Regions from separate parts of the Pseudomonas sp. SCT genome, predicted to be linked through region 2. Evidence: predicted binding sites of a transcription regulator. Region 2 holds the regulator's gene; each other region holds the start of a gene.

Region 1 (7,235 bases), on a different contig from region 2:
TCATCAGAGCACCTCCTGGGTGAGGGGAATCAGGTGAAGTTCGCTGGCGCGCACCGGCCGACGCTGGCCGCGTTCCTTGACGAAGTGGATATCGGGATCGCCGCGCCGATCGTTGACGAAGGTGCGGAAGCGCTTGAGTTTTTCCGGGTCGTTGATGGCGTTGGCCCATTCGCATTCATAGCTGTCGACGACGTGCTGCATCTGGCTTTCCAGTTCGGCAGCAAGGCCCAGGCTGTCGTCGAGGACCACGGCCTTCAGATAGTCCAGGCCACCTTCCAGGCTTTCGCGCCAGACCGAGGTGCGCTGCAGCTTGTCCGCGGTACGCACGTAGAACATCAGTACGCGGTCGATGGTGCGGATCAGCGCTTCATCGTCGAGGTCGGTGGCGAACAGTTCGGCATGCCGCGGGCGCATGCCGCCGTTACCGCAGACGTAGAGGTTCCAGCCCTTGTCGGTGGCGATCACGCCGATGTCCTTGCTCTGCGCCTCGGCGCATTCGCGGGTGCAACCAGACACGGCGAACTTGATCTTGTGCGGCGCGCGCAGGCCTTTGTAGCGATCCTCCAGGCGCAGCGCCATGCCGACGCTGTCCTGCACGCCGTAGCGACACCAGGTGCTGCCGACGCAGGACTTTACCGTGCGCAGGCTCTTGCCGTAGGCGTGGCCGGTTTCGAAGCCGGCGGCGATCAGCTCGCCCCAGATGTCCGGCAGTTCGTGCAGCTGGGCGCCAAACAGGTCGATGCGCTGGCCACCGGTGATCTTGGTGTAGAGGTCGTATTTCTTCGCCACCTGGCCGATGGCGATCAGCCCTTCGGGGGTGATCTCGCCGCCCGGGATGCGCGGCACCACCGAGTAGGTGCCGTTCTTCTGCATGTTGGCCATGAAGGTGTCGTTGGTGTCCTGCAGCGGAATCAGCGCCGGATCGGTGATCGGCTGGTTCCAGCAGGAGGCGAGGATCGAACCCACCGTCGGCTTGCAGATGTCGCAGCCGACATGCCCGCGACCGTGCTTGGCCAGCAGCTCGGCGAAGCTCCGGATGCCCTCGACGCGGACGATGCCGTAGAGCTCCTGGCGGGTGTAGGCGAAGTGCTCGCACAGGCTCTTGTCCACCGCCACGCCACGCGCCGCCAGCTCGGCATCGAACACCAGCTTGAGCAGGGCATTGCAGCCACCGCAGCCGGTGGCCGCCTTGGTCGCGGCCTTGAGTTCGCCGAGATCGGTGACGCCGGCATCGACCTGGCAGCACACCGCGCCTTTGCTGACGTTGTGGCAGGAGCAGATGGTCGCGCTGGCCGGCAGGGCGTCTGGGCCAAGGGTCGGAGCGCCCTCGGTCTGCGGCAGGATCAGCCCGGACGGGTCGGCCGGCAGCTTGATGCCGTTCTGTGCGTACTGCAGCAGGGTGTCGTAGTAGCTGTTGTCACCGACCAGTACCGCGCCGAGCACGGTCTTGCCATCGGCGGATACCACCAGTCGACGGTAGCTGGCGCTGGCCTCGTCGATGAAACGGTAACTGCGCGAGCCGGGCGTGGCGCCGTGGGCATCGCCGATGGAACCGACGTCGACGCCGAGCAGCTTGAGCTTGGTCGACATGTCGGCGCCGTAGAAGGGCTCGTGCGGTTCCTCGGCCAGCTGCGCGGCGACGCTGCGCGCCATGCTGTAGCCGGGGGCGACCAGGCCGAACACGCTGCCGTTCCAGCTGGCGCATTCACCGATGGCGAAGATTGCCGGGTCCGAGGTGCGGCATTCGCTGTCGATGACGATGCCGCCGCGCTGGGCAATCTCCAGCTCCGCGACACGGCCAAGGGCGTCCTGCGGGCGGATGCCGGCGGAGAACACGATCAGGTCGGTTTCGAGGAATTCGCCGTCGGTGAAGTTCATCCGCCAGGCGTAATCCTCGCCGGCAACGATCTCCTGGGTGGCGCGCGACAGATGCACGCCAACGCCGAGCGACTCGATGCGCGCCTTCAATGCCGCGCCGCCTTCGCCGTCCAGCTGCACCGGCATGAGGCGCGGGGCGAATTCGACGACATGGGCTTCCAGGCCGAGCGACTTCAGCGCGTTGGCTGCTTCCAGGCCGAGCAGACCGCCGCCGACCACCACACCGCGACGGGCATTGGTCGCGGCGGCGCGGATGGCGTCGAGATCATCAAGGGTGCGGTAGACCAGGCGCGCACTGCCTTCGGCACCGGTGATCGGCGGCACGAAGGGGTAGGAACCGGTGGCTAGGATCAACTGATCGTAGGGCTGACGGCCGGCGCTGGTGATGACCTCCTTGCGCTCGCGGTCGATGCCCAGCACCTGCACGCCCAAATGGGTGTAGACGCCGTGGCTGGCGTAGTAGTCGGCCTCGCACATGGCCAGCGACTCGGCGTCGCGACCGCCGAAGTATTCGGACAGGTGCACGCGGTCATAGGCGCGCTGGCGCTCCTCGCCGAACACATGAAGCTCGTAGCGGGTGAGGGCGCCGCGCTCGATCAACTGTTCGATGCAGTGGTGACCGACCATGCCGTTGCCGACGATGACCAGTTTTTCGTGCGTGAGCGGAGTGACGGTAGAACTCATGGCCTTTCCTCAGTCGAGCTGCTGCGGCACTGGGCCGGCAAAACGCAAAAAGGCGCCTGGAGCTGGTATCAGCTCCAGGCGCCTTTGCCTGGTAATTAGTGGTGTGTGGGGTGGTCGATCAGGCCTCGTTGCCTGCTACACCCGGTCCCGCGCCGCTTGGCTTGACGGTCGCCGCTGACCGTCTGGGACGTCCTGCCGCGAGGCGGCAGGTGTTGCCAGGGTGATTGCAGGTTGTATGCCAGCTTGTCCGTTAGCGTGTATTTGCGGCTGTAAGTCGCGCGATTGCGCGGCGTTACGCGATGTTGCTTGCCGGGATGCTGAGCGAATCAGCGTCCGTCACTGCGACCTGAGCGCGGCAGGCTTGAACCAGAACAGTGCGGCGATGCAATCGCGCTCCCCGCTTTGGGGCGATCAGGTCCCCGAGGCAGGGAGCAGATTGTCTCGGCGTCAGGCGCCAAACGCCGCTCGGAGCAATTCGGGCAGTGCCTCGCCGGCGGGCAGGGCGATCAGGTACTCGCGGTTGCCGGCAGTCGGCTCGCCCTGTGGGTTGACGTGCACCACGGTGGCTCCGGCGTCACGCGCCCGGTGCGGCACCTCGGCCGCGGGATAGACCACCCCAGAGGTGCCGACGGACAGCAGCAGATCGCATTCGCCAGCCGCCTGAAACGCGGCATTCAGTGCGGCGACCGGCAGGCTTTCACCGAACCACACCACGCCGGGCCGCAGCCGTCCGCCACAGTGACTGCAGCGCGGCGGTTCGAGGCGACGCCCGCCTTCCGGTTCGTCCGGCGCGGGGAGCGGCTCGGCAGGCTCGCGGGCGCAGGCGAAACAGCGCGGTCGGTGCAGGCTGCCGTGCAGGTGGATGACGTCCTGGCTGCCGGCGCGCTCGTGCAGGTCATCGACGTTCTGCGTGATCAGTGTCAGCTGCGGCACGTGGCGCGCCAGCTCGGCGATGGCCAGGTGAGCAGGGTTCGGTTGCGCCTGCAATACGCGCATGCGCCGCCACTCGTACCAGCCCCAGACCAGCGCCGGATCGCGGCGAAAGGCGTCAGCCGTGGCCAGCTCGCTGGCGTCGAAACGCTCCCACAAGCCGGTCAACGCGTCGCGGAAGGTCGGGATGCCGCTCTCGGCGGAAACGCCGGCGCCGGTGAATACCACGACATGGCGCGCTGAGCGCATGGAAGAAAGCAGAGAGGCTGGGATCACGGGCGGCTCCGGTTGCTTGGCGACCGCTCATCAATACCACCGCTTGGCCATCGCGCAAAATCCACCTGGCTGTCCAGGCGGAGGTCTTGTTTGTGAGGAACTACTACCATCCAGCCGGCTGCACGTCCCATCTGTCACCTACTTGACTGGCGTCAAAGCCGTCCGCGGCAGCTCGCGGATGATGCCCGCTAAAGCGATATTCGATGCCGGGAGGCTCTTATGCTTGGCTCAGTGAACTGGGACGACGCCCTGGTACAACGCTACGGACGCATCGGGCAGCTGCATTGCAGCTACCCGGCTGCGGTCGATTTCTATGATCGTCTCGCGCCGCTGGATCTGCTGCGGGCGCTGCGTGAAAGCCGTCGGGCTGGACGTGCGCTTTCCCTTTCGCTGCAGCTGCCGGGCGGTGCCCGCTTGCAGGCAGAAGAGGTTGCGGCCTACCTGGTGCGCCTGGAGCGCGAGATCGAACAACTCGGCTGCCATACCGGCCCGCTGCAAGTCGTCGAGCAATTGCACCTGAGCGTCGGCTCCCTGAGCATCGACAACCTGCGACATCTGCTGGGCTTGCTCAAGTCGCGCTTCCATTTCGCCGAACCCGGTGCCGCCAGTTTCACCGCCGAGGTCGAACTCGCCCATGTCGACTGGCCACTGATCGGCGCACTGCACGAACTGGGGTTCAATCAGCTCAGCGTGAGCGTGCCGGATCTGCGCGCCGATGACGGTTGCACCGTGGAGTACTTCCGCAGCTCGGCGCGGATTCGTGCAGTGATCGAGGCAGCCCATACGCTGCATTACCGCTCGGTGAATCTCGATCTCGGCTACGGCAGGTCCTGGCAGACCCCGGCGAGCTTCGCGCGCAAGCTGGCTTCGATCATCGAGCTGGCACCCGATCAGGTAACGATGTTCGATTACCGCGACGTCGCTCCAGCGGGCTCGACCGCCACAGGGCGTCTGGGGCTGGCTTCGGCGGCGGATACCCTGGCGATGTACCGCCACGGTGTCGAACAGCTGAGCGCCGCGGGTTATCGCTATATCGGGCTGGGCAAGTTCGTCCTGCCCCACGATGACCTGGCCATGGCTCAGGAGATCGGCGCGCTGCACCACGACATCGTTGGCTACACGCTGCAGGGCGCCTGCGATCACCTTGGCCTGGGTGCCGGTGCCATCAGCCGCGTCGGCGGGCTGTACTCGCAGAACGCCGCTACGGTGCAGGCTTATCAGCTGGCCCTCGATCAGGGGCAGTTGCCAACTGTTTGCGGCCTGCACGCCAGTCATGTCGATCAACTGCAGCGTTTGCTGTGCGAGCGTCTGCTCTGCACGTTCGAGCTGGATTTCGACGCGCTGGCGCTGCACAGCGGTGTGGATGCTCGGCAGCACTACGCCCGGCACTGGCCAGCGCTGCGGCAATTGCATCTCGATGGCGTGATCGTGCTGAGCGACGACGGCCTGGTGATACCGCCCCATGCCCGGCTGCTGGTGGCTGCGGTGTGCGCAGCTTTCGAGCAGCCCAGCGCCCGCTACATGGGGCATTCGGTTGGAAGCGGCGGGCGGCGCTGAAGCCTGGCCCGCCTTATCGCTAGACGGTAAAACGCCCGCTCAGGCCGCCCAGGCGGTCTGCCAGCTCATGCAGCTGCCGGCCGTCGTTGTCCAGCTGGTTGGCGTCACCGGCGTTGCGTTCGGCAACCTGCTGAACGCTCTGCAGGTGGCGGCCCATATCGGCCGAAACGGCAGTCTGTTCGTGGGTCGCCGCCGCAATCATCTCGTTCATCTGGCTGATCGCCTCGATCTCGCTGGCGATGGCGTCCAGCAGCGCAGTGGTCTGCTGGCTGCTGCCGACGCAGCGACCGACACTGTCACGGCTGTTCTGCATCGCCTCGGTAGCCTTGCGGCTGCCCTGCTGCAGACGGCTGATGATGCCCTGGATCTCGGTGGTGGAGGCGGCAGTCTTCTGCGCCAGATTGCGCACCTCGTCGGCGACCACAGCGAAGCCGCGACCCTGCTCGCCAGCCCGCGCGGCTTCGATGGCTGCGTTGAGGGCGAGCAGGTTGGTCTGGTCGGCGATGGTGCGGATCACTTCCAGCACCCGGTCGATCTGCTCCGATTGCGCGGCCAGATCCTGCACCAGACGATCGGTGCCTTCGATGTGCTCGGCGAGGGTGCCGATCTCGCTGCGCACGCCGCTCACGGCATTGCGGCCTTCACCGGCCTTCTGGCTGGCGCCCTGCGCCGCCTGGGCGGCACGATCGGCGTGGCCGGCGACATCGTCGATGGCCACGGTCATCTGCTGCATGGCGTCGACCATGTAAGCGGTTTCGTCGAGCTGTCGGCTCGCACCGTCGCGCATCTGCCGCGTGGCTTCGCTGAGGTTGGCAGCCGTGCCGCCCAGGCCGGCGGTGTCACGAACCACAGCGCCGACCAGTTCGCCCAGCTGATCGAGCAGGTGATTGAAACGCTGGGTGACCGGGCCAGAGGCCTTGCTGCGATAGCTCAGGTCGATGCGTTCGGGGTGCGCCGTGATGGCCGCGGCCGCGCCGAGCAACGCCTCGCCTTCACGAGCCTCGGCGTTGGCGCGAATCGCCAGGTAGATCAGGATCGCGCTTTCCAGTACCACGTAGAACGCGTGCAGGAACACCTCGCCCCAGTTGCCATCGGGAATCAGAAACACGCCGGCGCCCTGTTGCTGCAGGGCGAAAAAGCTCAGGTGATGCACGGCGATGGTCGCCGCCGCAACCACGATCGGCAGCCAGTCGCGGTAGTACACCAGGAAGGCCAGCAGGGCGAATATGCCGAAGTGCATTTCCAGCATGCCGTGTGCCTGGTTGATATGCAGCGCAGCAAGCACCATGAATGCGGCACCGATCACGCAGCGCAGCAGGCGCTGGCCGGGTATCAGCATATGCAGCGTCGTCACCGCGACAGCCGTCAGCCCGCCAATGACGAATGCCTGTGCCCAGTTGCCATAGAACGCTGCAATCGCGAAGGAATAGGCCACCAGAAACCAGATGACACCGAGCATGATGCGATCGGCCTTAAGGTAATGCGCTTGCAGCGTGACGCTTTCGGTGTTCATGGAGTGCTCCGGATAAAATTGCGCATGGCTGTTATCGGTTGCCGTTCGAGCCGCTTGATCCGGCGTACAACGGTTTCCGACGAGCGTCAGGTTTGGCCAGCAACAGCTGTGCGGTGCCGATGGCGCGCTCGATGAAGCCGCCTTCGCAGTAGCACAGGTAGAACTCCCAGAGCCGGTAGAAATAGTCGTCATAGCCGTGGCGCTCCAGCTCGCTGCGCGCGCGCCGGAAGTTCTCGTGCCACAGCCGCAGGGTGCGTGCGTAGTGCTCGCCGAAGTCCTCCATGTGCAGCAGGTTCATGTCGGTATCCTGCGAGGCCACGTTGAGCATCCGTTGCAGTGACGGCAGTGCACCGCCGGGGAAGATGTAGCGCTGGATGAAGTCGACGTTGCGCCGCGC
Region 2 (7,235 bases):
GGTATATCGCGGCGACGTGGTCATCACCCAGGGCACGATGAAGATCACCGGTGACACGGTGACCATCACCCAGGATGGCAATGGCGATGTCGAGGTCTTCACTTCCATCGGCAAGCCGGCCTATTACGAGCAGAAACCGGCGGTGGACAAGGAGATCGTCACGGCCTACGGCCTGACCATCCAGTACTTCGCCACCAATGAGCGCATCGTCCTCATCGACCAGGCCAAGGTCGTTCAGGAAGGCAACACCTTCGAAGGCGAAAAGATTGTCTATGACACCCGTCGCCAGATCGTCAATGCCGGTCGCGCCACCAATGCCGATGTGACCACGCCGCGCCCGCGCGTCGACATGGTGATCCAGCCGCGCAAACGCGACCAAGCCACGGAGCAGCCGGAGTAATGGCCGTTCTCAAAGCCCAGCATCTGGCCAAGAGCTACAAGAGTCGTCAGGTCGTGCGCGACGTCAGCCTGTCCATCGAGAGCGGGCAGATCGTTGGCCTGCTCGGCCCGAATGGCGCTGGCAAGACCACCTGCTTCTACATGATCGTCGGCCTGGTGAATGCCGATCAGGGCCGCGTGCTGATCGATCAGAACGACGTCACCCACCTGCCGATGCACGGCCGCGCGCGCGCCGGCATTGGCTACCTGCCGCAGGAAGCGTCGATCTTTCGCAAACTCTCGGTGGCCGACAACATCATGGCCATTCTCGAGACACGCAAAGACCTGGACCGCAGCGGCCGCCAGCAGGCGCTGGAAGGCCTGCTGCAGGAGTTCCACATCAACCATATCCGTGACAGCCTCGGCATGAGCCTGTCCGGCGGCGAGCGCCGCCGGGTGGAGATCGCCCGCGCCCTGGCTACCGCGCCGAAGTTCATCCTGCTTGATGAGCCCTTCGCTGGCGTGGACCCGATCTCGGTGGGCGATATCAAACAGATCATCCATCACCTCAAGGCCAAGGGCATCGGCGTGCTGATCACCGATCACAATGTCCGTGAAACGCTGGATATCTGCGAAACCGCCTACATCGTCAATGACGGGCAACTGATCGCCGAAGGCGATGCACAGACCATCCTCAGCAACCAGCTGGTCAAGGAAGTCTACCTGGGCCACGAATTCCGGCTGTAACGCGGATTTTTTGCTCGGCTCGGCAAATCGGCTCTAGGCAAAGGCTTCGTCGGCAGGCATATAATTTGCTTTCGCCGGCGCCCCAGGCGCGGCATGTCGGAATGGGCGCGGTTGCGCCGGCATACAAGGTTCGAAGTCCTCTGCCATGAAACCATCGCTAGTCCTGAAGATGGGCCAGCAGCTGACGATGACACCGCAGCTGCAACAGGCCATACGGCTCCTCCAGCTATCCACCCTCGATCTACAACAGGAGATCCAGGAGGCGCTGGATTCCAATCCCATGCTCGAGCGCGAAGAAGACGGCGACGACTTCGACAGCTCCGACCCCATGGCCGAAGCTGCCGATCGGCCGGGTGACACCGGCACCGAGAAAAGCAGCAGCCAGGAAAGCACTTACGAGGAGCCCTCGCACAGCGGCGAAAGTGCGGACGATGGCGACTGGGGCGAGCGAATCCCCAGCGAGCTTCCGGTCGACACGGCCTGGGAAGACATCTACCAGACCAGCGCCAGCAGCCTGCCCAGCAACGATGACGACGAGTGGGACTTCACCAGCCGCACATCCAACGGCATCAGCCTGCAGAGCCATTTGCTGTGGCAGCTCAACCTGGCACCGATGAGCGACACCGACCGCCTGATCGCGACCACACTGATCGACTGCATCAACGATCAGGGCTATCTCGAGGAGACACTGCAGGAAATCGTCGACTCCTTCGACCCGGAGCTGGAAATCGAACTCGATGAGGTCGAGGTCGTCCTGCGTCGCATTCAGCAGTTCGAACCGGCCGGCATCGGCGCGCGTGATTTGCGCGAATGCCTGCTACTGCAACTGCGTCAGCTATCCGAAAGAACGCCCTGGCTGAGCGAGGCCCAGCGTCTGGTCAGCGACTACCTGGATATCCTGGGCAGCCGCGACTACAGCCTGCTGATGCGCCGGATGAAGCTCAAGGAAGACGAACTGCGCCAGGTCATCGAGCTGATCCAGAGCTTGAACCCCCGCCCCGGCTCGCAGATCGAGGCGAGCGAACCGGAATACGTGGTGCCTGACGTAATCGTACGCAAGCACAATGACCGCTGGCTGGTCGAGCTGAATCAGGAAGCCATGCCGCGTCTGCGGGTCAACGCGCAATACGCAGGCTTCGTCAAACGCGCCGACTCCAGCGCCGACAACACCTTCATGCGCAATCAGCTGCAGGAGGCGCGCTGGTTCATCAAGAGCCTGCTCAGCCGCAACGAAACCCTGATGAAGGTCGCCACCCAGATCGTCGAGCATCAGCGCGCCTTTCTCGAGCACGGTGACGAGGCAATGAAGCCGCTGGTGCTGCATGATATTGCCGAAGCGGTAGGCATGCATGAGTCGACCATTTCCCGTGTGACGACGCAGAAATACATGCACACGCCGCGCGGCATCTACGAACTCAAATACTTCTTCTCCAGCCACGTCAGCACTGCCGAAGGCGGCGAATGTTCGTCCACTGCGATCCGCGCGATCATCAAAAAGCTGGTCGCCGCGGAAAACCAGAAAAAGCCGTTGAGTGACAGCAAGATCGCTGGTTTACTGGAGGCGCAGGGCATCCAGGTGGCCCGCCGTACAGTTGCGAAATACCGTGAGTCACTCGGTATCGCACCGTCCAGCGAGCGCAAGCGTTTGCTGTGATCGGCCCCTGGTCGAACTGTATCGGCGGCAGGCCTACCACCCTGCTCTTCGCTCAAGGCAAAGGAGATAGCAGTATGCAAGTCAACATCAGCGGTGTTCATCTGGAAGTAACCGACGCCCTGCGTGACTACATCGAGGAGAAATTCGACCGGCTTGCTCGCCACTTCGACCGCATCATCAGTGTTCAGGTGATCCTGCAGGTCGAGAAGCTCAAGCAGAAAGCCGAAGCGACCCTGCACGTCGCCGGCCGCGAAGTCGTGGCCATTGCCGATCACGAAGACATGTACGCTGCCGTCGACCTGCTGGTCGACAAGCTCGATCGCCAACTGATCAAGCACAAGGAGAAGCAGCTAGACCACACTCAGGGCGCTGTCACCCGCTGACTTCAATATGATCCGACTCGAAAACATCCTCACCCCCGGACGTTCCCTGGTGAACGTCCCGGGCGGTAGCAAGAAACGCGTCCTGGAGCAGATCGCCAAGGTGATCGCCCAGGACCTTATCGATCTCGATTCCCAGACCATTTTCGAAAGCCTGATCGCCCGGGAAAAACTCGGCTCGACCGGGTTTGGTAACGGCATCGCCATTCCGCATTGCCGCATGGTCGGCTGCAGCGCGCCGCTCAGCGCCGTTCTGCGCCTGGAAACCCCCGTGGATTTCGATGCCATCGACGGCGCACCGGTGGACTTGCTGTTCGTTCTACTGGTACCTCAAGCGGCGACCGACGAGCACCTGGAGCTGCTGCGCCAGATCGCCAGCATGCTCGACCGCGAGGACGTACGCCAAAGGCTGCGCGAGGCGTCAACCAACCAAAGCCTCTATCAGGTCGTAGTCGACGTGCAGAACGGGGCCTGACGAAATGGGCAATCGATGCGGCTGATCATCGTAAGTGGGCGCTCGGGCTCGGGTAAAAGCACCGCGCTGAACGTGCTCGAAGACAACGGCTTCTACTGCATCGACAACCTGCCTGCCGGGCTGCTGCCGGAGCTTGCCGAGCGTGCCCTGTTGCATACCGAGCTACTGCACCCGCAGGTCGCCGTATCGATCGATGCGCGCAACCTGCCCAGCCAGCTCAAGCGCTTCCCGGAGCTGCTCGAAGAAGTCCGCGCCCGGCATATCCTCTGCGACGTACTCTATCTGGACGCCGATGACGAGACCCTGCTCAAGCGCTTCTCGGAAACCCGTCGCCGTCACCCACTGACCAACGAAAACCGCTCGCTGGCCGAGGCGATCCACGATGAGGAGCTGCTGCTGGCTGCGATCATCGATCACGCCGATCTGAAGATCGATACCACGCATCTAAACCTCTACCAGCTGCGTGACGTGCTCAAGCTGCGCCTGCTCAACAAGCCAGAGCCGGGCACGGCTTTTCTCATCGAGTCATTTGGATTCAAGCGGGGCATGCCCGTCGACGCCGACCTGGTATTCGACGTGCGCTGCCTGCCCAATCCGTACTGGAAGGCAGAACTGCGCGACTTCTCAGGCCTCGACCAACCGGTGATCGACTATCTCGCCGCTCAGGCCGATGTGGAGGAAATGTTCCAGGACATCCACGCCTATCTGAGCAAATGGTTGCCGCGGTTTGCCGCCAGCAACCGAGCCTACGTCACCATCGCCATTGGCTGCACCGGCGGGCATCACCGCTCGGTCTACCTCGCCGAACGGCTGGGTCAGGCCCTCAGAGAGCCGCTGAAGAACCTGCAGGTCCGTCATCGGGACCTCGCCTAGGAATACCTGTATCCATGCCCGCCCGCGAAGTAACCATCATCAACAAACTCGGCCTGCATGCTCGTGCTGCAGCCAAGTTCGTCGCCGTAGCCAACCGCTTCCCCTGCAAGATTCGCGTGGGTCGGTGCCCCGACACCCTGGTGGACGGAAAAAGCATCATGGCCGTCATGATGCTTGCGGCGAGCAAGGGTACATCCGTGCACCTGCTCACCGAGGGCGAGCAGGAAGATGACGCGTTGAATGCGCTGGTTGCGCTGATCGACGACTACTTCGAAGAAGGCGAGTAAAGCGCCGGGCCAAACAGCGCGGACCGTTTCCAGCCGCGCCACTGCGTTTGCCTCACTTACCGGCGACCATCATCCGTTCGATCAGCACCGAGCCGGTTCGCACATTGCTGCGTGTTTCCACGTCACAGCCCACCGCAACGATCTGACGGAACATGTCACGCAGGTTGCCGGCGATGGTTACCTCCTGCACCGGGAACTGGATCTCGCCGTTTTCGACCCAGTAGCCACCGGCACCACGCGAGTAGTCGCCGGTAACTAGATTCAGGCCCTGCCCCATCAGTTCGGTTACCAGCAGGCCGCGACCCATCCGACGGATGAGCGCCGCCTGATCCTCGTCGCCGTGACTGACGAACAGGTTATGCACGCCCCCCGCGTTGGCTGTGCTCGGCATGCCCAGCTTGCGCCCGGAGTAGGTCGATAGCACATAGGACAGCAGACGGCCGTTCTCCACGAACGGCTTGGCGTACGTCGCCAGGCCATCACCATCGTAGCCGGCACTGCCAAGCGCACGTGGGATGTGCGGGCGCTCATCCAGGCTTAGCCATTCGGGAAACAACGTCTGTCCAAGGGCATCCTCGAGATAAGACGCCTTGCGATACAGGTTGCCGCCGGATATCGCCGCGATGAAGTGGCCGAACAGCCCGGTCGCCAACTCAGGAGCAAACAGCACCGGCACCTCGCAAGTTGGCACCGGCCGCGCCCCGAGACGCCTTACCGCTCGCTCGGCGGCGCGGCTGCCGATCGTTTGCGGGTCCAGCAGCGCCTCACCGATGCGATTGACGTCGTAGAAGTAGTCGCGCTGCATCTGGCCTTCGCTTTCAGCGATCATCACGCAACTCAGGCTATGCCGGCTGCTGCAATAACCACCGATGAAACCGTTGCTGTTGCCATAGGCTCGGCAGCCCTGATGGGTATTGAGACTGGTGCCGTCCGCATTGCGAATACGCTGATCGACCGCAAACGCTGCGCCTTCACAGCTCAAGGCCTGTTCGATGGCCTGTTCTGGCGTGATGTTCCAGGGATGATAGAGATCCAGGTCGGGCAGCTCGCGTGCCATCAGCGCCGCATCAGCCAGCCCGGCGAACTCATCCTCGGACGCATGCCTGGCAATGGCCAGTGCGGCCGCCACGGTTTCCCGTATGGCCTCATCGCCACTACCGGTAGTGCTGGCAGAACCCTTGCTCTGACCGACATAGAGCGTAATGCCGAAGCCCTGGTCGCGGTTGAACTCGACAGTCTCGACCTCCCCCTGGCGCACCGTGGTGGACAGTCCCTGCTCCATCGAGACCGAAACCTCGCTGGCGCTGGCACCTTGCCGACGCGCTTCCTCGATGATGCGCTCGACCTTCTCGCGCAACCCGGGCAGCGCGTGCGGGCCGATGCCTTCTACTTCACTCATAAGCACTCCCAAACGACCGCAATCGAATCAAGTTGCAACCTGGCGCCGCTCCTCTGAAGCCTGCCGCCAGGGCTGCTGTTATCATGGCGGCATTTCCTAATGGACCATCCCCATGTCTGAACACTCCGATGCCGAAGATTTCGACGAAAAAAGCAAATCCCAGGTCAAGCGCGAGCTGCTTGCCCTTCAGGAACTCGGCGAGCGCCTGACCACCCTCAAGCCGGACCTCATTGCCCGCCTGCCGCTGAGCGATGCCCTGCAGAAGGCCTTGGCCGACGCCCCCAAACACAAGGCGCACATCGCCCGTAAAAGGCACATCCAGTACATCGGCAAGCTGATGCGCGATCAGGATGTCGACGCCATCCTGGCGCTGGTCGATCAGCTCGACGCCTCGACTCGCCAGTACAACGAACGCTTCCATGCACTGGAGCGCTGGCGCGACCGTCTGATCGGCGGAGATGACGCGACGCTGGAAGCCTTCGTTGCCGAATACCCCGAAACCGATCGCCAGCATTTGCGTGGGCTGATCCGTCATGCCCAGCACGAAGCGGCACGCAACAAACCGCCAGCCGCCAGCCGCAAGATCTTCAAGTACATCCGCGACCTCGACGAAACCAAGCGCGGGCTGCGCTAACGGCAGAACCGAACCGGAAGCTGCAAGCCGAGGCCGTTACGGCCCTGCGTTTGCAGCTCGGGATCAGCAGCGCCCTCAAGCGCCTGTTCCGCCTACCGTGATTTCATCGATTTTCAATGTCGGCTGACCGACGCCCACCGGCACCGACTGCCCATCCTTTCCGCAAGTACCTACACCGCTGTCCAGCGCCAGATCGTTGCCGACCATCGATACCCGGTTCATCACCTCCGGACCGTTGCCGATCAGGGTTGCGCCCTTCACCGGCGCGGTGATCTTGCCATCCTCGATCAGGTACGCCTCGCTGGTAGAGAAAACGAACTTGCCGCTGGTGATATCGACCTGCCCACCACCAAGGCTGGCGCAGTAGATGCCCTTCTTCACCGAACGGATGATCTCCTGCGGATCGCT
Region 3 (7,235 bases), on a different contig from region 2:
TCCAGCACCTGCAACGCCAGGTTGCCCTTGTGGGCACCCAGCTTGACCTTGAATGCCGGCATGCCATTGGCACGCATGATCATGTCTTCCGGCATTTCCACCGGGATCACGTCGCCGGGCTGCATGTTCAGAATGTCGCGCAGCTTGAGTTGCCGCCTGACGACGGTGGCGCCCAGCGGCACGTTGACGTCGAGAATGTCCTCGCGCAGGGCCTTGACCCAGCGCTCGTCCTGATCGCTGACGTCCGACTGGAAACCGGCGTCGAGCATTTCGCGGATTGGCTCGATCATCGAATAGGGCATGGTCACGTGCAGATCGCCGCCACCGCTGTCCAGCTCGATGTGGAAGGTGGAAACCACCACCACTTCGCTGGGGCTGACGATATTGGCCAGCGCCGGGTTCACTTCCGAGTTGACGTACTCGAAGTTGACGTCCAGTACCGCATGCCAGGCTTCCTTGAGATCGGCAAAGGCCTGATCCAGCACCATGCGCACCACGCGCAGCTCGGTCGGGGTGAACTCACGCCCCTCGATCTTGGCGTGGCGACCGTCGCCGCCGAAGAAGTTGTCCACCAGCTTGAACACCAGCTTGGCGTCGAGAATGAACAGCGCCGTGCCACGCAGCGGCTTCATCTTCACCAGATTGAGACTGGTCGGTACATACAGTGAATGCACGTACTCGCCGAATTTCATCACCTGGACACCACCGACCGACACATCGGCCGAACGGCGCAGCAGGTTGAACATGCTGATCCGGGTGTAACGGGCGAAACGCTCGTTGATCATTTCCAGCGTAGGCATGCGCCCACGCACGATGCGGTCCTGACTGGTCAGGTCGTAGCTTTTGATGGACCCCGGCTCGGAATCGCTTTCGGTATCCACCAGACCGTCGTCGACCCCGTGCAGGAGCGCATCGATCTCGTCTTGCGAGAGCAGGTCTTGAACAGCCATCTGGGCAGCCTTCTATTGCAATACGAAGTTGGTGAACAGCACTTGCTCGACGGCAAGCTTGCCAATTTCCTTCTGTGCCAGCTCCTGCACGCTGGCCGTCGCCTGCTGACGCAGCATCTCTTTGCCGACCGGCGTTTTCAATGCCTCGAAGTCCTGACTGGAGAACAGCATGACCAGGCGATTGCGCAGTAACGGCATATGCACTTTGAGGGCATCCAGCGCAGCCTGATCGCGGGACATCAACGCGATGCTGACCTGCATGTAGCGCTGCCGCCCGTTATGGCTGAAGTTGACCACGAAAGCCGGCATCAGCACTTCGTAGATAGCTGGCTGCTTGCCGGACACGGCTGCCGCCGCTTCCTGCGCCTTGCTGGCATCGAGGTCATCACCTTTACCCATGAAGTACAGCGTGCCGCCGATGGAAAGCCCCACGGCCACTAACATGGCGACCACGATCACGATGATGAGTTTCAACCGCCCCTTGCCTGCCGAAGCCGCTTCCGGCCCGGTTGGCGGCACTGCCGCTGGAGCCTGTTTCTTAGCCATGCCAAATATCCGTCATCAACAGCGTTTAGTTCTGGTTTTCTGAGTTAAGAGCAACAGCTGTGCCAACGCCTCGACACAGCCGCTGTACAAGGCTGCGTTACCGAGCCAACACCGTATCAGGAATCAAAGATTCATATGGCGGGGACTGGTGGTGCCCGACGCCTCGTAGCGACAGGCGGCAGAAAACCGACGCAGCACGCTGCGGCCACGTCGGCGCGAATCGGCGAGCGCCGATCCGACGGTCAAGCGTAGAAGTCGACCAGCCCGCGGTTCCCAGCGCTGCGATTGCCGGCAACCTCGCTGACACCCAGCTGGAGCTCGCCGTCGTCCGCCTCGCCTTCAGCCGAGGAACCACCACGGGAAGATCCACCATCGGCGCCACCCTGCCAGCCGCGGGCGAGCGACTGGTCGGAGACGTTGACGTCCATAAGGTTCATGCCCTGCTGGGTGAACATTTCACGCAAACGCTGCATCTGCCCTTCCAGCGCCTCGCGAACCCCGGCATGCGGACTGAGGAAGGTGACCTGGGCCTGGTCCTTGGTCAGGTCGATGCGCACTTCCATGCGGCCAAGCTCAGCGGGATCGAGCTGGATTTCGGCCGATTTGAGATTCTGGCTGGACAACCACATCACCCGGTCGACCACGGCCTCGCTCCAGCCAGCCTGCTGCATCTGTACCGGCTGACCTGGCACCAGCCCCGGCCGCTGCGCCTGCTGGACCTGCTGCGTGATCGCCTGGCTCAAGGGGTTGAGACGCGCTGCGGCCAGCTCACTGGCGCTGGAAGAGCGGCTTTCCTTGGGACCGTCGACTGCATCCAGGAGATCTTTCCCGGCCAGATCCAAGTCGGTTTCCTCGCTATCAGGCGACTCCTTGCCCGCCAGCAAAACGCTAGCGAAGCCATCATCCACCTCGGTCTTGGCCTGCGCATCGGCGAGCGGATTCTGCAATTGCTGAACTGGCTTCTGCACCCCGGCCGGCATTTCATCCGCGGCCTGCAAGCCGGTGATCAGCGGCTCATCCGCCACCTGCTCGGCTTCTCCTGAAATGAGGCCCGGGGTCAGCGGCAGCCCGACCAACAGCGTTTCAGCCGGCAGTTCCGCGGCAGGCTGAGCCTCGGTTTGCGCTACGAACTGCCCTCCCAACCCCAGCAGCAAAAGGGGATCGAGCTCGGCGCCCGGCAGCTCTTCGGAGGGGGCCTCCGACGGCAACGGATTGCCGCTTTCGGCAACCGCCGGCTTTCCGTCACTGGCGGCTTCGGCAGCCGGTTGCCCACCCTTGTCATCCACTGGCTTGTCACGACTGGTGTCGTTGCGTGCCTGGCGCTCGACCGGCTTGGTCTGGCGTTCCTTCGCATAAACGTCGGAAAAGCTGGAGCTGCCGCTATCCCGCCCCTCGCGTGGCGCGTCGGGAGCCTTGGTCGAAGCCTTGGCACGCGCATCGACTGAAGGAGTTTTGAGTAACAGGTCGGGGGAAACAGCCATGAGGTCATTCCGCTACGGATGGATCGTGGCAGTAGCAGAGCAAGTTTTGGGCCAGGGCGGAAGCAGCATGACCAGCGGTTCAGATCACGCCGATGTGCCTGTAGTTGCACTCAGCAGATCGTCATCAGGCGAACCGAGGCTACAAATGCGTCAGAGATTTGGCCGCTCAACCGTAGCGTTGACGCTCGGCCCGGAACAGGATGCCGATAATGGCGAATTCACGCTCGATGGAGGCAATCAGCGCGGGGGCCAAGGCAAGTTGCTCACCTCGCGCAGCGGTTTCCAGTTCCTGACAAAGCTCCGCCAGGAGCACCGCCCCCATATTGCTGCAACTACCCTTGAAGCTGTGTGCGGCGCGACGCAGAGTTTCCGCCTGCTCGGCCTGATAGGCCTGCCGCAGCAGGCGAACGCGCTCTTCGGAATCGGCAAGGAAGGTATCCAGCAGCGCCGGATATTCACTTTCCATGACGTCCTGCAGCGTGGCCAGCACAGCGCTGTCGAGATGAGTGTTGGACACCGACACCCTCCTGCTTGAAAGCGGCGGATTATGCATCAGGCCGCCAGACGAACTCCACGCTCAGGCCGCGGCCGTCCGACTGCCAGTCGAATCCGTCGCTCAACTGGCGCACCAGATACAGCCCGCGACCACTGAAACGATCACTACCCAGCTGACCCTGCAGCGCTCGCGTCACGTCGAACCCGGCACCGCTATCATCGATGGAAATGCGCAAGCGCCCGCCCTGGCTATCGGTGCTGATGGCCAGTTCCAGATGAACATATCCGTCCGCCAGCGCCTGCAGCCGCTGCTGACGCAGGTCGTAGTAGCGCTGGAAGCCTTCGGCGTCACGTTTCAGTGCCGAATCCAAGCCAAGCACCCCGTGCTCCAACGCATTGGAGTACAGCTCGCCCAGCACTGCGTAGATCGCACCCGCACGCGGGCGCAGCTGGTTGACCTGCAGAAGCAGTTGCAACAGCATCGGTAACGGATTCCCGCTACGCAGACTCTCGGCGCGCAACTCGAGCCGCACCGACCAGTCCATGGGCCGCGAACGATGCGCAGTAGCCGGCGCAACCAGCGGCATTGCCATCGCCTCATCGGTGACCACGACCTCAACCAGGCTGAGGTCGTCGTGCTGCTGACCATGGAAATCCAGCAGCGCCTGCTCGATCTCATCAAAGAGCTGCGCCGGATCGCGATTGGCAGTCAGCGCAGCCAGCAAGCGCTGTTCGCCAAACAGTTCATCGTCGGCGTTGCGACTCTCCACCACGCCATCGGACAGCAATAGCAGTCGGTCGCCGGGTGCCAGCGGGTAATGCTCGAACTTGTCGTCGAGCGCCGCAGCAGAGACCACCCCCAACGGCAGATGCCGCGACACCAGAGCGGTGCGCTGGCCATTGGCACCTATCAGGTAACCATCCGGCAACCCACCGTTCCACACACGCAGGCTGCCCTGCTTGGGATTGATGTCGAGCAACATCGCGCAGCAGAACATTTCCACCGGGAGGATCTGCTTGAGCTTGGCGTTCATCTCACGAAGGATATCGGCGCCGGAGTAGCCCTTGGCGGCCATCCCGTAGAAAGTCTCTGCCAGCGGCATGGCACCAATGGCCGCGGGCAGACCATGCCCGGTGAAATCGCCGAGCAGGACGAACATCTGCCCTGCCGGCGCCTGGGCCGCCAGTAGCAGGTCACCATTGAACAGGGCTTGCGGCGATTGGCGATAACGGATATTCGGCGCGCTCAGGCAACCGGCATGGGCAACCTTGTCGAAGATCGCCTTGGCCGCCCGGTGCTCGGCGAGCAGTTGCTGGTTGCGCCTGGCAATCAGGTCGCGCTGCTCGAGCACCGTCGCCTGGAGTCGGCGCAGGCGGTGCATGGCCTGGATCTTGGCTTCGAGAATGATCGGGTTGTAAGGCTTGGCAATGAAGTCGTCGCCACCTGCTTCCAGGCACTGCACCAGCGCTTCGTTTTCTGTCAGCGAAGTCAGAAAGATGATCGGCACCAGCTCATCACCGGCGAGCTGCTTGATCCGTCGTGCTGCCTCGAAACCGTCCATCACCGGCATCAGGGCATCCATCAGCACCAGCTGTGGCCGCTCCTGCTGGAACAGCTCGACCGCCTCCTGACCATCCGCCGCGGTAAGTACCCGATGTCCCTGCCTGGTAACGATCGTTGAAAGCAGCATTCGATCGACCGGGCTGTCCTCGGCGATCAGAATCGACAGCCGCATGGGCATGTCAGGCAATCACGAACAGTTGTTCGAAGTTGGATACCGAAAGAATCTTGCGAACATCAGGGCTGCAATTGAGCAGACGAATGTCGGCCTCATCGCCGCCGGCGTGGTCACGCAGCAACAGCAGCATGCCCAGCGCGGAGCTGTCCATGTAGGTGGTGCCCTGCAGATTCACCACGTAACGCTGAGGGTTCACGTCCTGACGCTGATAAGCATCGCGGAAGGCCTGATGCGCATTGAAGTCGAAGCGTCCGCTAATGGAAATGGTCAGCTCCTGCCCATCCACCGAAGGCTGCGAGTTAATGGTCATGTGGCACTCCCTGATCCGGAACGTCTTGAGGCCGCGCGCATTGGCAGCCGTCGCTTAAGCGTAGTGACAGCCGTATTCGGGCTGGATGTGCAGCGACCGTACCGGGCCGGATCGAACGTCTATCCAGGGTCGATGGTCGCTGCGTGGAAAACGGGTGAAGATTTATCATTCAAGCTACAACACGGCAAGCACGAATCCGGCCGGATCGCGCCGAAGCATGGCAGGCGTGGTCATAGGTCGCGAGCACGCCCGGCAAGCCGCTGAGCGAATTCGTCGAGCAACTTTTGTTCACGTTTGTCTGCCGCGATGCGCGCCTCGCGCTGATAGCTTTCGATCAGCTTGCTCAGGCCTTCCACGCGCGCATGCTTTTGATGCCACTGTTGACGGACCTTGAGCAGATTGTCGCGATACCAGTTGACGCTGCGCTGCTGCTGGCCGATGGCCGACTCCAGCTGCGACAGAAAACGCTGGTAGTTCATCAGCCACTGACCGGAAACGCCTTGGCTACCCTGCTGCATCCACTGTTGCTGATAATCGCGAAAGTACTGATCGAGCTCGGCGAGTTTGGTTTCAGCCTGCGCGAGCTGCGTCTGCGCCTGCCCCAGCAGGCGCGCGGCATCACGTTCCGCGCGCTCGGCCATTTCGATGACCGGCGCCAGGCGCGCCGCTCGACTGGCCGCCATCGGTTAGCCCGCCTGCCGTGGACTGAAGACCGCAGCCAGTTGCGCGGCACTCTGGTCCAGGTTTTCGCTTTCATCGAGCCCCTGGCGCAGATAGCGGACCATTTCAGCCTGCCGCGCAATCGCCATGTCGGTTTCCGGATCGCCACCCGGCACGTAGGCACCGACGCTGATCAGGTCGCGGCTCTGCTGATAGCGCGACCACAACTGCTTGAAGCGCTGCGAAGCGCGCACGTGATCGGCGCTCACCACCTGCGGCATGACCCGGCTGATGGAGGCCTCGATATCGATGGCCGGGTAGTGGCCTTCCTCGGCCAGCCGGCGCGACAGCACAATGTGCCCGTCAAGGACCCCACGAGCGGCGTCGGCGATCGGGTCCTGCTGGTCATCGCCTTCCGACAGCACGGTATAGAACGCCGTGATGGAACCACCGCCCTGCTCGGCATTGCCGGCGCGCTCGACCAGACTGGGCAGCTTGGCGAACACCGACGGCGGGTATCCCTTGGTCGCCGGGGGTTCACCGATGGCCAGGGCGATCTCACGCTGGGCCTGGGCGTAACGCGTCAGCGAATCCATCAGCAGCAACACGTTCTTGCCCTTGTCGCGAAAATACTCGGCGATTCGTGTGCAATATTGCGCGGCACGCAGCCGCATCAGCGGCGCCTCGTCGGCCGGCGACGCGACTACCACCGAACGCTTGATGCTCTCCTCGCCGAGGATGTTCTCGATGAACTCCTTGACCTCGCGGCCGCGCTCACCAATCAGCCCGACCACGATGATGTCGGCCTCGGTGAAGCGGGTCATCATGCCCAGCAGCACCGACTTGCCGACACCGGTGCCGGCGAACAGACCGAGACGCTGACCGCGCCCGACCGTCAACAGGCCATTGATGCTGCGGATGCCGACATCCAGCGGTTCACTGATCGGATGGCGCTTGAGCGGGTTGATCACCGGCCCATCCATTGGCACCCAGTCCTCGGCCTTCATGCCGCCCTTGCCATCCAGCGCGCGCCCTGCCCCGTCGAGCACGCGAC
Region 4 (7,235 bases), on a different contig from region 2:
TGGTGAAGGGCAGGGCGCTGGCGATGGTCGCGGTCTGCAGGGCGGTCAGGCCATCGGCCAGTAGCAGTGCGATGGCCACGCCGCCCATGGACATCGCCCAGAAGATCCGCTGCCAGACCGGCGTGCCCTGTTTGCCGCCGGAGGCGAGCATGTCCACCACCAGTGCACCGGAATCCGCCGAGGTGACGAAGAACACCACCACCATGATGATGGCGATCAGCGAGATGAGCGCGGAGAACGGGAAGTGCTCGAGGAAGGCGAACAGCGCCAGCGAGCTGTCCTGTTCGATGGCATCGCCGAGGCTGGTCACGTGCTCCCAGAGGATCATGTGAATCGCGGTGTCACCGAATACGGTCATCCACAGCAGGGTGAAGGCGGTCGGCACCAGCAGCACGCCGGCGACGAACTCGCGAATCGTCCGGCCTCGCGAGATACGCGCGATGAACAGCCCGACGAAGGGCGACCAGGCCAGCCACCAGCCCCAGTAGAACAGCGTCCAGCCGCCGATCCAGTCGTTCGGCTCGTAGGCGTAGAGGTTGAAGGTCTTGTCGACGATGTCCGACAGGTAGCTACCGGTGTTCTGCACGAAAGTCTGCAGGATGAACACCGTCGGCCCGGCAACGAGCACCATCAGCAACAGCAGTGCTGCCAGTGTCAGGTTCAGCTCGGACAAGCGGCGCACGCCCTTGTCCAGCCCGGTAACCACCGAAACCGTGGCCAACAGCGTGGTGGCGATGATCAGGCCGATCTGCACCGGCACCGAGATCGGCAGGCCATAGAGGTGGTTCAGGCCGGTGTTGATCTGGGTGACGCCCAGACCCAGCGAGGTGGCGACCCCGAGTACGGTGCCGATGATGGCGAAGATGTCCACGGCATGGCCGATTGGCCCGTAGATGCGCTCGCCGATCAGTGGATAGAGCGCCGAGCGCAGCGTCAGCGGCAGGCCATGGCGGTAGGCGAAGTAGGCCAGGATCATCGCCACGATGGCGTAGATCGACCAGGCGTGCAGGCCCCAGTGGAAGAAGGTGATCTTCATCGCCTCGCGCGCGGCGAGCGTGGTGCCGCCTTCGCCGGTCGGCGGCGAGAGGAAGTGCATCACCGGTTCGGCGACGCCGAAGAACATCAGGCCGATGCCCATGCCGGCGGAGAACAGCATGGCGAACCAGGTCAGCGCGCTGTAGTCCGGCTCGCTGTGGTCCGGGCCGAGCTTGATGTCGCCATAGCGACTGAATGCCAGCAGCACCACCATCAGCAGGATGAGTGCGACGGCAAGGATGTAGAGCCAGCTGACGTTGGCGATGATCCAGGCCTGGGTGTCGCCAAACAGGGTTTGTGCGTGGCTCTGGAACGCGACGCTGTAGATCACCAGCGCCAGGATGATAACCGCCGAGCCATAGAAGACCGGGGCGTTGAGGTGGGAAGACGAGGGCTGTTTTGCCTCCATGCTGCGCTCCTTCGGATTGTGTCTGGGGGAGTGGCCGCCTGTGGCGAAAGCCAGCCAACTTAACACAGACCGCGAAGGACGCCGGTTGTCCGCGGCCGATTTGCGCGAGCCAGAGCCCGCGCCAGAGTGGCTCAGGCCTGGCTGCCGGGCCGGTACTGCAGTGCTTCGGCGAGGTGCTGGCGACTGATGCACGCAGCTTGTTCCAAATCGGCGAGAGTGCGTGCCACCTTGAGCAGACGGTGCGCGGCGCGCAGCGACAGCGCCAGGCGTTCGCAGGCGCGCTCCAGCCAGGCCTGATCCTCAGCCGTCAGCTGGCAATGACTGCGCAGGCCCGCCAGGTCGAGAAAGGCATTGGCACAGCCCTGGCGAGCCTGTTGCAGCTGTCGCGCCTGCGCCACTTGAGCGGCCAGCACGGCACTGCTTTGCCCTGTTTGCGGTGGTGCGTTGAGTGCCGTGGCCTCACGCGCCACGGTCAGATGCAGGTCGATGCGGTCGAGCAGCGGGCCGGAGAGCTTGTTGCGATAACGCTGGATCTGATCCGGCGTGCAGCGGCAGCGTCCGTTGGGATCGCCGAGATAGCCGCACGGGCAGGGGTTCATCGCCGCCACGAGCTGGAAGCGCGCCGGAAAGCGCACCTTGTCGCGCGCTCGGGCAATTACGATATGGCCTGATTCCAGCGGCTCGCGCAGGACCTCGAGCACCTTGCGGTCGAACTCCGGTAGCTCGTCGAGAAACAGCACACCTTGGTGCGCCAAAGTGATCTCGCCCGGCTGCGGCCGGCTGCCGCCACCGACCAGCGCAGGGCCCGATGCACTGTGATGGGGCTGCCGAAAGGGACGCTGCGGCCAATGTTCAAGTGGGCTGTGGCTGGCCACCGAATGGATGGCGGCGACTTCCAGCGCTTCCTGTTCGTCGAGCGGCGGCAACAGGCCGGGCAGGCGGCTGGCCAGCAGAGTCTTGCCGGTGCCAGGTGGCCCGGAAAACAAGAGGTTGTGAGCACCAGCCGCGGCAATCAGCAGCCCGCGCTTGGCGGCCTGCTGGCCTTGTACGTCAGCCAGGTCCGGGTAGGGCTGAATCTGCCGCAGCAGGCCTTGGGCGGCATAGGGTTCGAGCGGTGTGACGCCGTTGAAGTGCGCAGCGACCTCGAGCAGGTGTTCGGCGGCATAGACGGTGAGCCCGGAAGCGAGGCTGGCTTCCTCGGCGTTGGCTCGCGGCACCAGCAAGGCGCGTCCGGCAGCCCGGGCGGCAAGGGCTGCCGGCAACACGCCCTGAACCGGACGCAAGGCACCGGAGAGTGCGAGCTCGCCGAGGCATTCCAGACTGTCGAGGCGCTCGGCGGGCAGCTGACCGCTGGCTGCGAGAATGCCCAGGGCGATGGCCAGGTCGAAACGACCGCCATCCTTGGGTAAATCGGCGGGCGCAAGATTGAGGGTGATGCGGCGCGGCGGGAAGTCGAAGCCGGAGGTGAGGATGGCGCTGCGCACGCGGTCCTTGCTTTCCTTGACGGCGGTTTCCGGCAGGCCGACCAGCGCGAGGGCTGGCAGACCGTTGGCCAGGTGGGCTTCGACGGTTACCGGCGGCGCTTCTACACCGATCTGCGCGCGGCTATGAACTATGGCCAGGGACATTCGATCACTCCTTTGATCGTGTCGCGGCCCGACCTGTCAGGGCGCGGGCGGCGTGAGCTTTTCTTCCAGTTCGGCGACCTTGGCCTCAAGCGCTTCCAGGCGAGTACGAGTACGGGCGAGTACCACCATCTGGCTGTCGAACTCATCGCGGCTGACTACGTCGAGCTTGTTCAGCGCGCCCTGCACCACGCCCTTGAGCTGGGCTTCGAATTCACCACGCGGCAGCGGCGTCTCGCCGTTGAACAGGCGCGAGGCCTGGGAGCCGATGGCATCTAGAAAAGCTTTTGGCGGCAACATTGAAAGCACCTGTCGTTGGACGGGGCGCAGTGTAGCACGGTGTTTTTTGCGGCTTTCTGGCGCGTCGTGCACAGAAACTGAGCAGGGGGTGGTGCGCAGTCGCACCATTAGGGTGCGTCGGCTGAGCGCAACCGTCCGTCGGCCGCCTCCGTTCTGGGTAAAAGCCCTTGCAAATTGGGGCTTGCGTAAAGCTGGCATCGATTCTGCTTTGTCCCCAGCAACGCATGCACCAGCGGGTTGCGGTGCATGGGTGATTCGAGACGCTTTGTCGGAGAGGTTGGTGGTGTCGGTCAGCTGCTCGGGTACAGCCGGAGCGTTACAAGAGCCAGACACTGAGCTTAGACTTGAGCCGGGTTCGTACTTCTGGGGCAAGTCCACCTAAAACGGGAGAAGTTTTCATGAAACTAGTCACTGCCATCATCAAGCCGTTCAAGCTGGACGACGTGCGCGAGTCTCTGTCGGAAATCGGCGTACAGGGCATCACCGTTACTGAAGTCAAAGGCTTCGGTCGTCAGAAGGGTCACACTGAGCTATACCGTGGTGCCGAATACGTCGTCGACTTCCTGCCGAAAGTGAAGATCGATGTAGCCATCGCCGACGATCAGCTCGATCGCGTCATCGAGGCCATCACCAAGGCCGCCAATACCGGCAAGATCGGTGACGGCAAGATCTTCGTGGTCAACCTGGAACAGGCCATCCGCATCCGTACCGGCGAAACCGATACCGACGCGATTTAAGCAGCACCTCCGAACCCCCACGCCCCAGGAGTAAAACCATGACTCTGCGAAGATTCGCAGGGCTAGGAGCCCTTTTGTCTCTGATAAGTCCAGGCCTGGCCCTGGCGCAGGAGGCAACGCTGGATTCAGGCGACACGGCATGGATGCTGACGGCCACTGCGCTGGTGCTGTTCATGACCATCCCTGGGCTGGCACTGTTCTACGGCGGCATGGTCCGCTCGAAGAACATTCTCTCGGTGATGATGCAGTGCTTCGCCGTCACCGGCCTGATGAGCATCCTCTGGATGGTCTATGGCTACAGCCTCGCTTTCGACACCACGGGTATGGAAGCCGGGGTCACCAACTTCAATTCTTTCGTTGGCGGTCTGGATCGCGCTTTCCTCAGCGGTCTGACGCCCGACAGCCTGGTCGGCGCCTTCCCTGAAAGCGTCTTCATCACCTTCCAGATGACCTTCGCCATCATCACCCCGGCACTTATCGTCGGCGCCTTCGCCGAGCGTATGAAGTTCTCCGCGATGCTGGTGTTCACGGGCGTCTGGTTCACGCTGGTCTATGCGCCGATCGCACACATGGTATGGGGCGGCGACGGCGGCCTGATGTGGGACTGGGGCGTGCTCGACTTCGCCGGCGGCACCGTGGTGCACATCAATGCCGGTATCGCCGGTCTGGTGGCATGCCTGGTGCTGGGTAAGCGCAAGGGTTACCCGAACACGCCAATGGCGCCGCACAACCTGGGCCTGACTCTGGTCGGTGCCGCGATGCTCTGGGTCGGCTGGTTTGGCTTCAACGCAGGCTCGGCCATTGCCGCCAACGGTACGGCCGGCATGGCCATGCTGGTCACCCAGATCGCTACTGCAGCCGCGGCGCTGGGTTGGATGTTCGCCGAGTGGATCGGCCACGGCAAACCCAGCGCGCTAGGCATCGCCTCCGGCGTGGTGGCCGGTCTGGTCGCCATCACCCCGGCCGCCGGCACCGTCGGTCCGATGGGCGCGCTGGTCATCGGCCTGGTCTCCGGAGTGGTCTGCTTCTTCTGCGCCACCAGCCTGAAACGCAAGCTCGGCTACGACGACTCTCTGGATGCGTTCGGTGTGCACGGCATTGGCGGCATCGTCGGTGCGCTGCTTACCGGCATCTTCGCCGCACCCATGCTGGGCGGCTTCGGCGAAGTGGAGAGCATTGGTCTGCAGCTGTGGATCCAGTTCAAGGGCGTGCTGTTCACCGTGGTGTACACCGGCATCGTCACCTACCTGATCCTCAAGGCGATCGATCTGGTGATGGGGCTGCGGGTCAACGAGGAGCAGGAAACCATCGGCCTGGACCTCAGCCTGCATAACGAGCGTGGCTACAACCTGTAATCCATTCAGGGCACCCCGGAGCCAACGCCGGGGCCAATCCTAAAAGCGGTGCAGGCCTTCGATGCAGCATGCGATGGCCTGCGGACCGAACAGCGCATACAGCGCGACAGCAAGAGGTGACACATGGATAGCACTGCATTGATACCCGTCCAGTACGGACTCGATACCTTCTACTTCGTGATCTGCGGAGCGCTGGTGATGTGGATGGCGGCAGGTTTTGCCATGCTCGAAGCCGGTCTGGTCCGGGCGAAGAACACCGCCGAGATTCTTACCAAGAACATCGTGCTCTACTCGCTGGCTTCGATCATGTACCTGCTGGTCGGCTACTACATCATGTACTCCAGCCCGGAAGGTGGCATTTTCCCGAGTCTGGGCTTCCTGATCGGCGACGAACATGCAGTCGACCTGGTCGCGGCCGGGGGTGAGGATGCGCCTTACTATTCCGCTCGCGCTGACTTCTTCTTCCAGATCGTGTTCGCCGCAACCTGCATGTCGGTGGTCTCCGGTGCGGTGGCCGAGCGCATGAAGCTGTGGGCGTTCATCGCCTTCGCCGTGGTGATGACCGGCTTCATCTATCCGGTTCAGGGCTTCTGGAAGTGGGGCGGTGGTTTCCTCGACGCGGCTGGCTTCCTCGACTTCGCCGGCTCCGGCATCGTGCACATGGCTGGCGCGGCTGCAGCTCTGGCGGGTGTCTTGTTGCTCGGTGCACGTAAGGGCAAGTACGGCCCGAACGGCCAGATCAATGCCATTCCCGGCGCCAACATGCCGATGGCGACGCTCGGTGCCTTCATCCTTTGGATGGGTTGGTTCGGCTTCAACGGTGGCTCGCAGCTGAAAATGAGCACCATCGAAGACGCCAACGCCGTGGCCCAGGTCTTCGTCAACACCAACATGGGTGCTGCTGGCGGCCTGATCGCTGCACTGATCACCGCGCGCCTGCTGTTTGGCAAGTCCGACCTGACCATGGTCCTCAACGGTGCGCTAGCCGGCCTGGTGGCCATCACTGCAGAGCCGCTGACCCCGAGCGCGCTGCAAGCGACCCTGATCGGTGGTGTGGGTGGTGTGCTGGTGGTGTTCAGCATCCTCGGTCTGGACAAGCTCAAGCTTGATGACCCGGTCGGAGCGATCTCCGTGCACGGTGTCGCCGGCATGTGGGGCCTGATGGCCGTGCCGCTGACCAATGCCGATGCCACCTTCGGTGCACAACTGCTGGGCCTGGTGTCGATCTTCCTCTGGGTGTTCATCGCCAGCCTGATCGTCTGGGGCATCATCAAGGCAGTGATGGGCCTGCGCGTCAGCGAGGAGGAGGAATACGAGGGTGTGGACGTGGTGGAGTGCGGTCTGGAAGCCTATCCGGAATTCACTCGCCAGTAACAATTGCGCGGTTCATGACAAGGGCGCCTTTTGGCGCCCTTTGTTTTTTTCTACGCCACGCTAGAATGCGCGCGACCAGCCGTTGAACATGAGCCTCTCGAACATGTGGCAACAGACTCTGATCACCTTGCGAGCGCGGCCACGCGGCTTCCATCTCATTACCGATGAACTGCTAGATGCACTGCCGGAACTGCGGCAATGCCGGGTCGGTCTGTTACACCTGTGGCTGCGGCATACCTCGGCGTCGCTGACGATCAACGAGAATGCCGATGCAGCGGTGCGGCGCGATTTCGAGCGCTTCTTCAATCGCCTGGTGCCGCAGGGTGAGGGGGGCTACGAGCACGACTACGAAGGGCCGGACGATCTGCCTGCGCACTTCAAGGCCAGCCTGCTCGGCTGT

What was found. Region 2 encodes sigma-54, which starts transcription at its own class of promoters, with help from an activator protein. Its sites were predicted from a motif close to ANTGGCATNNANNTTGCTNT; they were not measured.
Region 1: nirB (nitrite reductase large subunit NirB) is a predicted target of sigma-54. The motif match lies at 2,786-2,805, and genes of this name have one in related genera.
Region 3: BHD08_RS07965 (flagellar hook-length control protein FliK) is a predicted target of sigma-54. The motif match lies at 3,014-3,033, and genes of this name have one in related genera.
Region 4: glnK (P-II family nitrogen regulator) is a predicted target of sigma-54. The motif match lies at 3,560-3,579, and genes of this name have one in related genera.

The regions. Positions count from the first base shown of each region.
Region 1 is NZ_BDJA01000003.1:244,309-251,543, reverse strand. It holds gene nirD (nitrite reductase small subunit NirD) at 1-4, opposite strand, end outside; gene nirB (nitrite reductase large subunit NirB) at 4-2,562, opposite strand; gene BHD08_RS09720 (NAD-dependent deacylase) at 3,010-3,768, opposite strand; gene BHD08_RS09715 (coproporphyrinogen III oxidase) at 3,988-5,325, shown strand; gene BHD08_RS09710 (methyl-accepting chemotaxis protein) at 5,345-6,838, opposite strand; gene BHD08_RS09705 (cyclopropane-fatty-acyl-phospholipid synthase family protein) at 6,870-7,235, opposite strand, start outside.
Region 2 is NZ_BDJA01000006.1:255,185-262,419, forward strand. It holds gene lptA (lipopolysaccharide transport periplasmic protein LptA) at 1-400, shown strand, start outside; gene lptB (LPS export ABC transporter ATP-binding protein) at 400-1,125, shown strand; gene BHD08_RS16655 (RNA polymerase factor sigma-54) at 1,271-2,779, shown strand; gene hpf (ribosome hibernation-promoting factor, HPF/YfiA family) at 2,854-3,162, shown strand; gene ptsN (PTS IIA-like nitrogen regulatory protein PtsN) at 3,170-3,634, shown strand; gene rapZ (RNase adapter RapZ) at 3,650-4,507, shown strand; gene BHD08_RS16675 (HPr family phosphocarrier protein) at 4,522-4,794, shown strand; gene pmbA (metalloprotease PmbA) at 4,847-6,193, opposite strand; gene yjgA (ribosome biogenesis factor YjgA) at 6,306-6,827, shown strand; gene tldD (metalloprotease TldD) at 6,903-7,235, opposite strand, start outside.
Region 3 is NZ_BDJA01000002.1:715,275-722,509, reverse strand. It holds gene fliM (flagellar motor switch protein FliM) at 1-950, opposite strand, end outside; gene fliL (flagellar basal body-associated protein FliL) at 963-1,496, opposite strand; gene BHD08_RS07965 (flagellar hook-length control protein FliK) at 1,739-2,977, opposite strand; gene BHD08_RS07960 (Hpt domain-containing protein) at 3,144-3,494, opposite strand; gene BHD08_RS07955 (fused response regulator/phosphatase) at 3,523-5,214, opposite strand; gene BHD08_RS07950 (STAS domain-containing protein) at 5,216-5,521, opposite strand; gene fliJ (flagellar export protein FliJ) at 5,752-6,204, opposite strand; gene fliI (flagellar protein export ATPase FliI) at 6,208-7,235, opposite strand, start outside.
Region 4 is NZ_BDJA01000004.1:140,693-147,927, reverse strand. It holds gene betT (choline BCCT transporter BetT) at 1-1,444, opposite strand, end outside; gene BHD08_RS11800 (YifB family Mg chelatase-like AAA ATPase) at 1,576-3,072, opposite strand; gene BHD08_RS11795 (accessory factor UbiK family protein) at 3,109-3,369, opposite strand; gene glnK (P-II family nitrogen regulator) at 3,768-4,106, shown strand; gene BHD08_RS11785 (ammonium transporter) at 4,145-5,461, shown strand; gene BHD08_RS11780 (ammonium transporter) at 5,585-6,835, shown strand; gene BHD08_RS11775 (secondary thiamine-phosphate synthase enzyme YjbQ) at 6,939-7,235, shown strand, end outside.